3 regions of the Roseateles sp. L2-2 genome follow, and region 2 is predicted to be linked to each of the others. Evidence: predicted binding sites of a transcription regulator. Region 2 holds the regulator's gene; each other region holds the start of a gene.

Region 1 (3,272 bases), 2.4 Mb from region 2:
GTGCCGATCCGGCTGATCGCGCCGTTCGCGCGCAACCGGCCGGCGATGGGCGCCAACGTCCGCAACATCCCGCAGGCGCGCGCCGCGCAGGAACGCGCGATGGCGACCGGCGAACCGTCGGCGAGCGAGAGCTTCCCGCTCTCCCAGGACGCGGGCGTGACGCTGATGGGCGTGGTCGTCTACCGCGCGCTCTATGAAGGCGGCTCCACCGATCCGCGCGACGCCGCCGGCCGCGCCCGCCGGCCGACCGGCGTGGCCTTCGCGACGCTGCGTCCCGAGGCGCTGCTGCACGACGCGCTGCCCGCTCGCGCGGGGCGGCTCGACTACTGCCTGATCGACGCCACCGCCGGCAGTCGCCGTCCGCTGCTGGCCGGCGACGAGCGCTGCCTCCATCTCCCCGAGACCTTGCCGAGCCAGTCGCGCGACTTCGACTTCGCCGGACGCGCCTGGCGTCTCATCGTCTACAACCCGGCGGGGCTGCCCGTGCTCGAAGGCGGCGCCGCCCTGCCCTTCGCGATCGCGGGGCTGGTCGGCACCGCGCTGCTGGGGCTGCTGCTGCTCTCCGTCACCGGCAGCACCGCGCGGGTCGCGCGGCGCGTCGAAGAGGCCACGCAGCGCCTGCGCGTCAGCGAGGAGCGCTTCCGGGACATCGTCGAGCACGCGCCGATCGGCGTCGTCACCTGCGATCTCAACGCCCGGCCGCAGGAGATCAACCCCTATTTCTGCCAGCTGCTCGGCATGAGCATCGAGCAGCTGAAGGCGCGCTCCGTGCTGGCGATCACCCATCCCGAGGATCGCGCCGAGGACAGCCGGCTGGGCATGGCGCTGATCCGCGGCGAGCTCGGCCGCTACAGCCGCATCAAGCGCTACATCGGCGCACAGGGACAGGTGATCACGGTGCGGTCGACGGTCAGCCTGCTGCGCGATGCGCAGGGGCAGCCGTCGCGGCTGCTGGGCGTCGTCGAGGACATCGGCGAGCAGCTCCGGCTCGCGGAGCTGGAGCGCATCCACGAGGCCGAGCTCGGCGCCAACCGCGCCAAGAACGAGTTCCTCTCCCGCATGAGCCACGAACTGCGCACGCCGCTCAACGCGATGCTGGGCTTCTCGCAACTGCTGGAGTCGGATCCGGAGTCGGCGCTCAGCACCCGGCAACGCGGCTGGCTGACGCAGATCCAGCAATCAGGCTGGCATCTGCTGGCAATGATCAACGACACGCTGGACCTGTCCCGGCTGGACGCCGGCGGCCTGCGCGTGCAGATCGACGACCAGGACCTGGGGCCGATCGCCTCGGACAGCCTCGCGATGATCGAGACCCAGCGTCAGCGACGCGGCGTGACGATCGATGTGGACCTGGCGCCTGACGCCGGCCGGCTGCGCGCCGACGCGACCCGGCTGAAGCAGGTCCTGACCAACCTCCTCAGCAACGCCGTCAAGTACAACCATGACGGCGGGCGCGTCCAGCTCCGGGCGCGGCGGATCGACGATTCGCGGATCGAACTCAGCGTGAGCGACACCGGCCCCGGCCTGACGGAGGCGCAGATGGCGCAGCTCTTCCAGCCCTTCAATCGCCTGGGACGGGAGGTCGGCGCGATCGAAGGGACCGGCATCGGTCTGGTGATCACGCAACGTCTGCTGGAGCTGATGGGCAGCCGGCTGCGGGTGGCCAGCACGGCCGGCGAGGGCGCCACATTCAGCTTTGATCTGCCGATTTCTTCGGCAGATCAATGACTTAAGTTGGTCATAAGACGGCGGGTTCACACTCGGTTTCCGGGGTAGCCCTTCCGTGACCAACCTGATTCCGGGAGCTTTAGCACTCCTCCCCCATGAGTGCTAATATCTTTTGCGTCGGGTCGGAGGACCGCCCCGATACAGGAGCAACGAACCCATGTCCAACACCCTTGCATTGAAGGTCCGCGATCCCTGGTCCCTGGTGCCATCGCTCGGGAACCTGGATGCGTACATCACGGCGATCAACCACATCCCGCTGCTGACGCCGGAAGAAGAGAAGGATTACGCCACGCGTCTGAAGACGCATGGCGACGTCGACGCGGCCGGTCGGCTGGTGCTGTCGCACCTGCGGCTGGTGGTGTCGATCTCGCGCCAGTACCTGGGGTACGGGTTGCCGCAGGGCGACCTGATCCAGGAAGGCAACGTGGGCCTGATGAAGGCGGTCAAGCGCTTCGACCCGGAGCAGAACGTCCGCCTGGTCTCGTACGCGATGCATTGGATCAAGGCCGAGATCCACGAGTACATCCTGAAGAACTGGCGCATGGTCAAGGTCGCGACGACCAAGGCGCAGCGCAAGCTGTTCTTCAACCTGCGCTCGAAGAAGCATGCGCTGAAGGAACACGCCGAGAACCAGCAGCGCACCTCGCTGACGGAAGCCGAGATCGCGCTGGTGGCGGAAGAGCTGAACGTCAAGCCCGAGGACGTGGTCGAGATGGAGACGCGGCTCTCCGGCGGCGACGTGGCGCTGGAGCCGCAGACCGACGACGACGGAGAGACCTTCGCGCCGATCGCCTACCTGGCGGACGACACGCAGGAACCGACGCGGGTGATCGAGTCCAAGTCGCGTGACCGCCTGGCCACGGACGGTCTGCAGAAGGCGCTGGACCTGCTGGACGACCGCAGCCGCCGCATCGTCACGGAGCGCTACCTGAACGTCAACGACGACGGTTCGGGGGGCATGACGCTGCACGAACTGGCGGCCGAGTACGACGTCTCCGCGGAACGCATCCGCCAGATCGAAGTCGCCGCGATGAAGAAGATGCGCAAGGCGATGGTGGCGGAAGCCGCTTGATCGACGAGTCGCTCGATCGCCTGATCGACGCCCCATGAAGAAGGCCCCGCGATGCGGGGCCTTCGTCTTTATTGGCCGGCGATCAACGCCTTGATATCGCTCATCAGCGCTGACGCTCCCGCGCCGTAGCGCGAGAACACGCGCACCCGTCCTTGCGGATCGAACAGGAAGCTCGCCGCCGTGTGGTCCATGGTGTAGCTGTCGGGGGTCTTCCCGGGCACCTTGGCGTAGTAGATCTTGAATTCCTTGGCCGTTTCCTTGAGCTGCTCCGGCGTGCCGCGCAGCGCCACGAACCCGGGGTCGAAGCTTTCGAGGTAGGCCTTCAGCAGCTCGGGCTTGTCGCGCTCCGGATCGACGGTGACGAACACGCCCTGGACCTTGTCGCCGTCCGGCCCGAGGGCCTTCTTGACCTGCGCCAGTTCGGCCAGCGTGGTCGGGCAGACGTCCGGGCACTGCGTGAAGCCGAAGAACA
Region 2 (3,272 bases):
GCGCCGGTTTCACCGGTGAGGGCGGAGAACCCGGCGGCGAAGTCGAGTTCGAGCGCCGGGACGATGACGAAGTCCTTGAGTTCGAGGCGGCGCAGCATCAGGTGTTGCCCTCGTTCCAGCGGAGCTTGCGGCGCAGGGTGGCGTAGTAGGACCAGCCGCTGGGGTGGAGGAAGGGGGCGCGGTGCTGGGAGCGGCGCACGGTGATGCAGTCGCCGTGGAGCAGGGAGGCGAGGGATTGCATGTCGAAGTTCACCGACGCGTCGCGGCCGGCGACGATGGTGAGGCGGACCTCGCCGTTGTCGGGCAGCACGATGGGGCGGTTGGAGAGGGCGTGGGAGGCGATGGGCAGGAGGACCCAGCCGGCGATGCCGGGGTGGAGGATGGGTCCGCCGGCGGACAGGGCGTAGGCGGTGGAGCCGGTGGGGGTGCCGACGATGACGCCGTCGGCGCGCATGTTGGCGACGAACTCGTCGCCGACGTCGACGCGCAGCTCGACCATGGCGGCGGTGGCGCCGCGGGAGACGACGACGTCGTTCAGCGCCACGCCGGAGAAGATCTGTTCGCCGTCGCGGATCACGGCGCCTTCGAGGAGGGAGCGGTGCTCGATCTCGAAGTCGCCGGCGAGGATGGGGGCGAGGGATTCCTTGAACTGGTCGGCGGAGATGTCGGTGATGAAGCCGAGGCGTCCCTGGTTGATGCCGACGAGGGGGAGGTTGTAGCGGGCGACCTGGCGAGCGAAGCCGAGCATGGTGCCGTCGCCGCCGACGACGATGGCGAGGTCGCACTGGGCGCCGAGTTCGGCGTGGGAGAGGCCGGGGAGGGCGGTGATGCCGGTGCTGTCGGCGGTTTCCTGTTCAAGGGAAACATCCAATCCCTGGGAGGCGACAAAATCGGCAATCTCTTCCAGGATGGGTCGGATGCCCCGGGACTGGGGTTTTCCGACGATGGCCACGTGGCGGAAGCGCTTGGACATGGCGGGAATTACACCACAGCGATGTGCTGGGACCGGGGTGCGGAGGGGGTAGCGCCGCCGGGTTCTTTAGAATGAAAAACATGCTCGACGATCGCGCGAAGACACTGCTGAAGGCTCTGGTGGAGCGGTACATCGCCGACGGCCAGCCGGTGGGCTCGCGCACCTTGTCGAAGGCGTCGGGGCTGGAGCTGAGTCCGGCGACGATCCGCAACGTGATGGCGGACCTGGAGGAGCTGGGGCTGATCGCCAGTCCGCACACCAGCGCGGGGCGGATTCCGACGGCGCGGGGGTACCGGCTGTTCGTGGACACCTTGCTGACGGCCAAGCCGGGGATGTCCCGGGAGGGTGCGGGGCTGGCCCGGGAGGGTTCGGGCTCGTTCGAGAGCCAGTTGTTGCCGGACCAACCGCAGAAGGTGATCGCGAGCGCAGCGCATCTGCTGAGCAGCCTGTCGAGTTTTGTGGGGGTGGTGACGTCGCCGCGGAAGACGGCGGTGTTCCACCACATCGAGTTCCTGAAGCTGGGGGACCGGCGGGTGCTGGTGATCATGGTGTCGCCGGACGGGGATGTGCAGAACCGGCTGGTGTTCACGGCGCAAGACCTGACCCAGGCGGATCTGGTGGAGGCGAGCAACCGGCTGAACGCGCACTACTCGGGGCTGAGCCTGGATGTGGTGCGGGACCGGTTGAGGTCGGAGGTGGATCAGCTGCGCGGGGAGATCGCCAAGCTGATGAGCGCGGCGGTGGACGTCGGGCAGCAGGGGGTGACGGAGCACGAGCCGATGATCATCTCCGGGGAGAGGAACCTGCTGACGGTGCAGGACTTCAGCCACGACCTGGGGAGCCTGAGGCGGATGTTCGACATGTTCGAGCAGAAGACGCAGCTGATGCGGCTGCTGGATGTGTCGGAGCGGGCGGAGGGCGTGCGCATCTACATCGGCGGGGAGAGCCATGTGGTGCCGGTGGAGGAGCTCTCCATCGTGTCCGCGCCGTACGAGGTGGACGGGGAGGTGGTCGGGACGCTGGGCGTCATCGGACCGACCCGGATGGCCTACGACCGCATGATCGAGATCGTCGACATCACGTCGAGGATGGTGAGCAACGCGTTGTCGCAGAAGTAGGTAGACCTAGCGACGAACAGGTAGGCGTGCCTAAGCGAAGGCCGCAACCGTGCTTACAATCCGCCCCTCCGGTGCAACGCCGGAACCAACGAACCCGCCAGGGTTCGTATATGCGATTACCCCCGGGGGCCGTTAGCTCAGTTGGTTAGAGCAGAGGACTCATAATCCTTTGGTCACAGGTTCAAGTCCTGTACGGCCTACCAATTCATCGCGTCATGTCGAAATTTCCATGTCGCGCTGGCGACGCCTCAATGCTTCTGGGTGGGGTCGGAATCTTTCGTCGATCGGCATTCGAATCCGTTTTCCGTTGTACTGGAAATATTCGGAATTCACCAGAGTCGCGTCAACGCTAATCGTGTAGTCGGGATCTATCGAGATCAATCCGACGTCAAATAGCGAATGAATGTCTGCGCGCAGAAGTAGCCCATTCTGCACGTGGTTCGTGTGCGTTCCGCGATAACACAATATGTGTGCTGCCTCAAGGGCTGCCGAAACGTTGCACTCGGAAATTGCACACCTTCCCGAATAGGCGCGAACCAACCGATCGCGAAAATCTGGTTGCCCAATGCGATCCGCGATCATTCCTTGACGTTGCCGTCTCCGATCACTTTGATCAAATGCATCAAATTCGACGAAGACAGTTCGAATTTCGCCATCCACGTCGCCGGGCGGCGCCGAGCTGATCTGAAAGCTCTGGCCATCAAAGCTCGTCACGTAACCCAGACCGAGTACACGGTATTCAGAGCGAGGTGAGTCTCTCACCTGCTTGAGGACGCCGATTGGCACAGCGTCTGCCATGCAGGCGAGCAAGGCTCTGTTGGTGAAGTAATTCGAATCCGCGCCCTCTTGGCTGTACTCGATCGACCAAGCATCGCCGCCCTCGCCTCGATGTGCATCGGGGTAGGGGCCATCAAGTGCTAAGCGAATGCTCAAGGCGTACCTCCATCCAGCAGGCTTGTGGATCCCTTTGGCCCTGTTCGCAAGGAAGAGTCCTTCCAGCGGTTGGGGCCAACCGATGGTCTCGGACGCATGTGCTCGGAACCAGGCAAGGGCTGCCAAATGTTCTGCTGAAAGTTGCATGTGGGGCGCCGCGGCTGACATTGCGCTAGCCTAGCAACTTTGAGTCATGTTCTGGCCTGAGTTAGCCAATTGACTCTAGGAAGATCGATCGACTCTGCAGT
Region 3 (3,272 bases), 250 kb from region 2:
TCCAGCGACATGCCGACTTCCTCGGCGATGACCTTGCCGCCGGTCAGGATGGCCAGGTCTTCCAGCATCGCCTTGCGGCGGTCGCCGAAGCCCGGGGCCTTCACGGCGACGACCTTCAGGATGCCGCGGATCGTGTTGACGACCAGGGTCGCCAGCGCTTCGCCGTCGACTTCTTCGGCAATGATCAGCAGCGGACGGCCCGACTTCGCGACGGCTTCCAGGGTCGGCAGCAGATCGCGGATGTTCGAGATCTTCTTGTCGTAGAGCAGGACAAACGGGTTGTCCAGGATCGCCGACTGCTTTTCCGGGTTGTTGATGAAGTACGGCGACAGGTAGCCGCGGTCGAACTGCATGCCTTCGACGATGTCGAGCTCGTTGTCCAGGCTCTTGCCGTCTTCGACGGTGATCACGCCTTCCTTGCCGACCTTGTCCATCGCCTTGGCGATGATCTCGCCGACGTCCGCGTCGGAGTTGGCGGAGATGGTGCCGACCTGGGCGATTTCCTTGGAGGTCGTGGTGGCCTTGGAGGCCGCCTTCAGCTGCGTCACCAGGGCGGAGACCGCCTTGTCGATGCCGCGCTTCAGGTCCATCGGGTTCATGCCGGCGGCCACGTACTTCATGCCTTCGCGGACGATGGCCTGGGCCAGGACCGTGGCGGTGGTGGTGCCGTCACCGGCGTTGTCCGAGGTCTTGGAAGCGACTTCCTTGACCATCTGGGCGCCCATGTTCTGCAGCTTGTCCTTGAGCTCGATCTCCTTGGCGACCGAGACACCGTCCTTGGTGACGGTGGGGGCGCCGAACGAGCGCTCCAGCACCACGTTACGGCCCTTGGGGCCCAGCGTGACCTTGACCGCGTTGGCCAGGATGTTCACGCCTTCGACCATGCGGGCACGGGCCTCGCCGCCGAAGACAACGTCTTTTGCTGCCATGTGTATCTCTCCGAAATCTTTATCTGGATGAATTCAGGTTCGCGTGTCGCCGATTACTTGGCGATGACGGCGAACAGGTCTTCTTCACGCATGACCAGCAGTTCATCGCCGTCGACCTTGACGGTCTGGCCGCTGTACTTGCCGAACAGGACGCGGTCGCCGACGGCGACGTTCAGGGCGACGAATTCACCCTTGTCGTTGCGCTTGCCCGGGCCGACGGCCAGCACTTCACCCTGGTCGGGCTTCTCGGCGGCGTTGTCGGGGATGACGATGCCGGAGGCCGTCTTGGTTTCGTTTTCCAGGCGCTTAACGATCACGCGATCGTGCAGAGGACGCAGTTTCATCAGATCTCCTTGACTGTGCAGACTTGCTTCAAGGACCCGCTGTGCGTTCATCGCACCAGCCAGCCCCTCACAAGAAGTAAGCCCCGCCAGCGGTGCCGCGGGGCTTGTTAGCACTCGACCATCGCGAGTGCTAGCAGGGAGATTATATGGACGGGTCTTGACGTTTCAAGGGCGCGGTTGAACACCCCAGCCGAAGACATGGTCCAGCGACCACCGGCCGGGCCCGCGGCCGACCAGATAGAGCATGGGCGCCGCCCAGCTGAGGTGGGTCGGCCAGCCCGAGGGGTAGACGAAGAGCTGGATCACCGCCGTCATCCCCAGGACGCCGAGCGCCGCGACCCGGGTGAACAGGCCCAGCACCAGCAGGATGGGGAGGACGTGCTCGGCCGTCGTGGCCAGGTAGGCGGCCAGTTCGGGCGGGATCAGCGGGAGCGCGTAGTCCTGGCGGAACAGCAGGAAGGTGGTGTCGGTCAGCGTGAACCAGCCTTCGACCTTGGTGCGGCCGGACAGCCAGAAGACGCCGGCGATGCTGAAGCGGCTGGCCAGCGCGATGAGGTCGGGAGAGATGAGGCGCTCCAGACGCTGCCGGATCGCGGCCAGGGACCAGGCGGCGCCGGATCCGGCGCGGGAGGTGGGGGTCAGGGTGTTCATGGGGAGATCTCCGTGACGCCGGTGAAGGCGCCTTGATTGAGCAGGCGGCCCAGCGCGGCGCCGGGTTCGAAGGCGGGGAAGCGGGCCTGGACCGCGTCGAGCGCGGGGCCGAGCGGCTCCCCCGCGGCGCAGGCGTCGAGCAGGGCGCACTCGGCGAGCTCGATCTCCAGGGCGATGACGGCGCCGGAGGGCCGGGTGAGCAGCGCGCCCTGTCCGTGCCAATGCGGCGGATTCGGATCGTCGGCCGCGGTGCGCGCGGCCTGCCACAGGCTGAAGAATGGCCAGTCGCCGGACCAGCGCCATCGCGCCGCAGGGTGCGGTACCAGGCGCGACGCGGCCAGCCGTTCGGGGTCGAAGCGTGCCAGCGACCTCAGGTCGAGCACCGGTGCGTCGGCCGCGACGTGACTCTCGTTCCAGAGCCGGTCCAGGAGCGCGACGTCACTGAGCCAGGGCAGCTCGCTGCCGGCGAGCGCCGCGTCGAGGAATTCGGGAAAGGTCGCGCCGTAGTGCTGCAGGTCGCCGCCCGACGGCGGTTCGGCGCGAACGGCATCGAGCGCGACGGCCTGCATCCACGCGTCTCCTGTCAATCGTTGGACCGACGGATACAGCGACATCAGCGCATCCGCGCAGCCCTTCAGCACGGTGTTGCGGTAGACGGCGAAGCCGGGCTCGTTCGCGACGTTGCCGAGTGCCGCCTCGGCTTCCGGTTCTGCCCAGAGGTGTCTCCAGAACTCCGACTGGAATCTGTCGAGGGCCTCGGGGGCCGTCGATCCGCCAGTGGAGGTGGCTCGCGAGACGACTGTCGTCATGCGGGTACCTCCTCCAGCGAGCGCATGGCCGCACCCAGCACGGACTGCGCCTGGTTGCGCTCGACGATCAGGTCGGCGAACGGTGGCAGGTTGCCGTCGCGCTCGACCAGCGTCGGTCTGGGACCGATGCGCCGGGTCAATCGCTCCAGCAACGCCCAGACCGGAGCCGAGACCGCGGCATCGTGGCTGTCGATCAACAGACCCGTCGAGGCTTCCGTCGAGGCATCGGCATCGGCGCGATGGCCGGCGACGTGGATCTCCATCACCGCGTCGCCGTCGATCGCATCGATCCACGCTTCGGCATCGATGCCGAGATTGCTCGCCGACACGAACACGTTGTTCACATCGACCAGCAGCCCGCAGCCGGATCGCCGGACCAGTTCATGCAGGAAATCGACCTCGCCCCACTCGTGGGCGAGGGTCAGGTAATGCGTGGGGTTCTCGATGGCGACGCGCCGTTGCAGCGCGTCCTGCATGCGGGAGAGATTCGCGGCGACATGACGCAGCGCCTCCGTCGTGCGCGGCACCGGCAGCAGGTC

The links. The regulator HrcA, encoded in region 2, represses chaperone genes, less so after heat shock. The targets are predictions, from matches to a motif close to TTAGCACTCNNNNNNNNNGAGTGCTAA.
Region 1: rpoH (RNA polymerase sigma factor RpoH) is a predicted target of HrcA. The motif match lies at 1,808-1,834, and genes of this name have one in related genera.
Region 3: groES (co-chaperone GroES) is a predicted target of HrcA. The motif match lies at 1,381-1,407, and genes of this name have one in related genera.

The regions. Positions count from the first base shown of each region.
Region 1 covers NZ_CP192509.1:5,635,739-5,639,010, forward strand. The annotation lists gene ACQZ13_RS25185 (CHASE domain-containing protein) at 1-1,728, shown strand, start outside; gene rpoH (RNA polymerase sigma factor RpoH) at 1,886-2,800, shown strand; gene ACQZ13_RS25195 (SCO family protein) at 2,869-3,272, opposite strand, start outside.
Region 2 covers NZ_CP192509.1:1,519,942-1,523,213, forward strand. The annotation lists gene recN (DNA repair protein RecN) at 1-98, opposite strand, end outside; gene ACQZ13_RS06975 (NAD kinase) at 98-973, opposite strand; gene hrcA (heat-inducible transcriptional repressor HrcA) at 1,054-2,091, shown strand; tRNA gene ACQZ13_RS06985 (tRNA-Ile) at 2,218-2,294, shown strand; gene ACQZ13_RS06990 (HNH endonuclease) at 2,305-3,171, opposite strand.
Region 3 covers NZ_CP192509.1:1,269,432-1,272,703, forward strand. The annotation lists gene groL (chaperonin GroEL) at 1-929, opposite strand, end outside; gene groES (co-chaperone GroES) at 983-1,273, opposite strand; gene ACQZ13_RS05775 (DoxX family protein) at 1,439-1,924, opposite strand; gene ACQZ13_RS05780 (DNA-binding domain-containing protein) at 1,921-2,733, opposite strand; gene bufB (MNIO family bufferin maturase) at 2,730-3,272, opposite strand, start outside.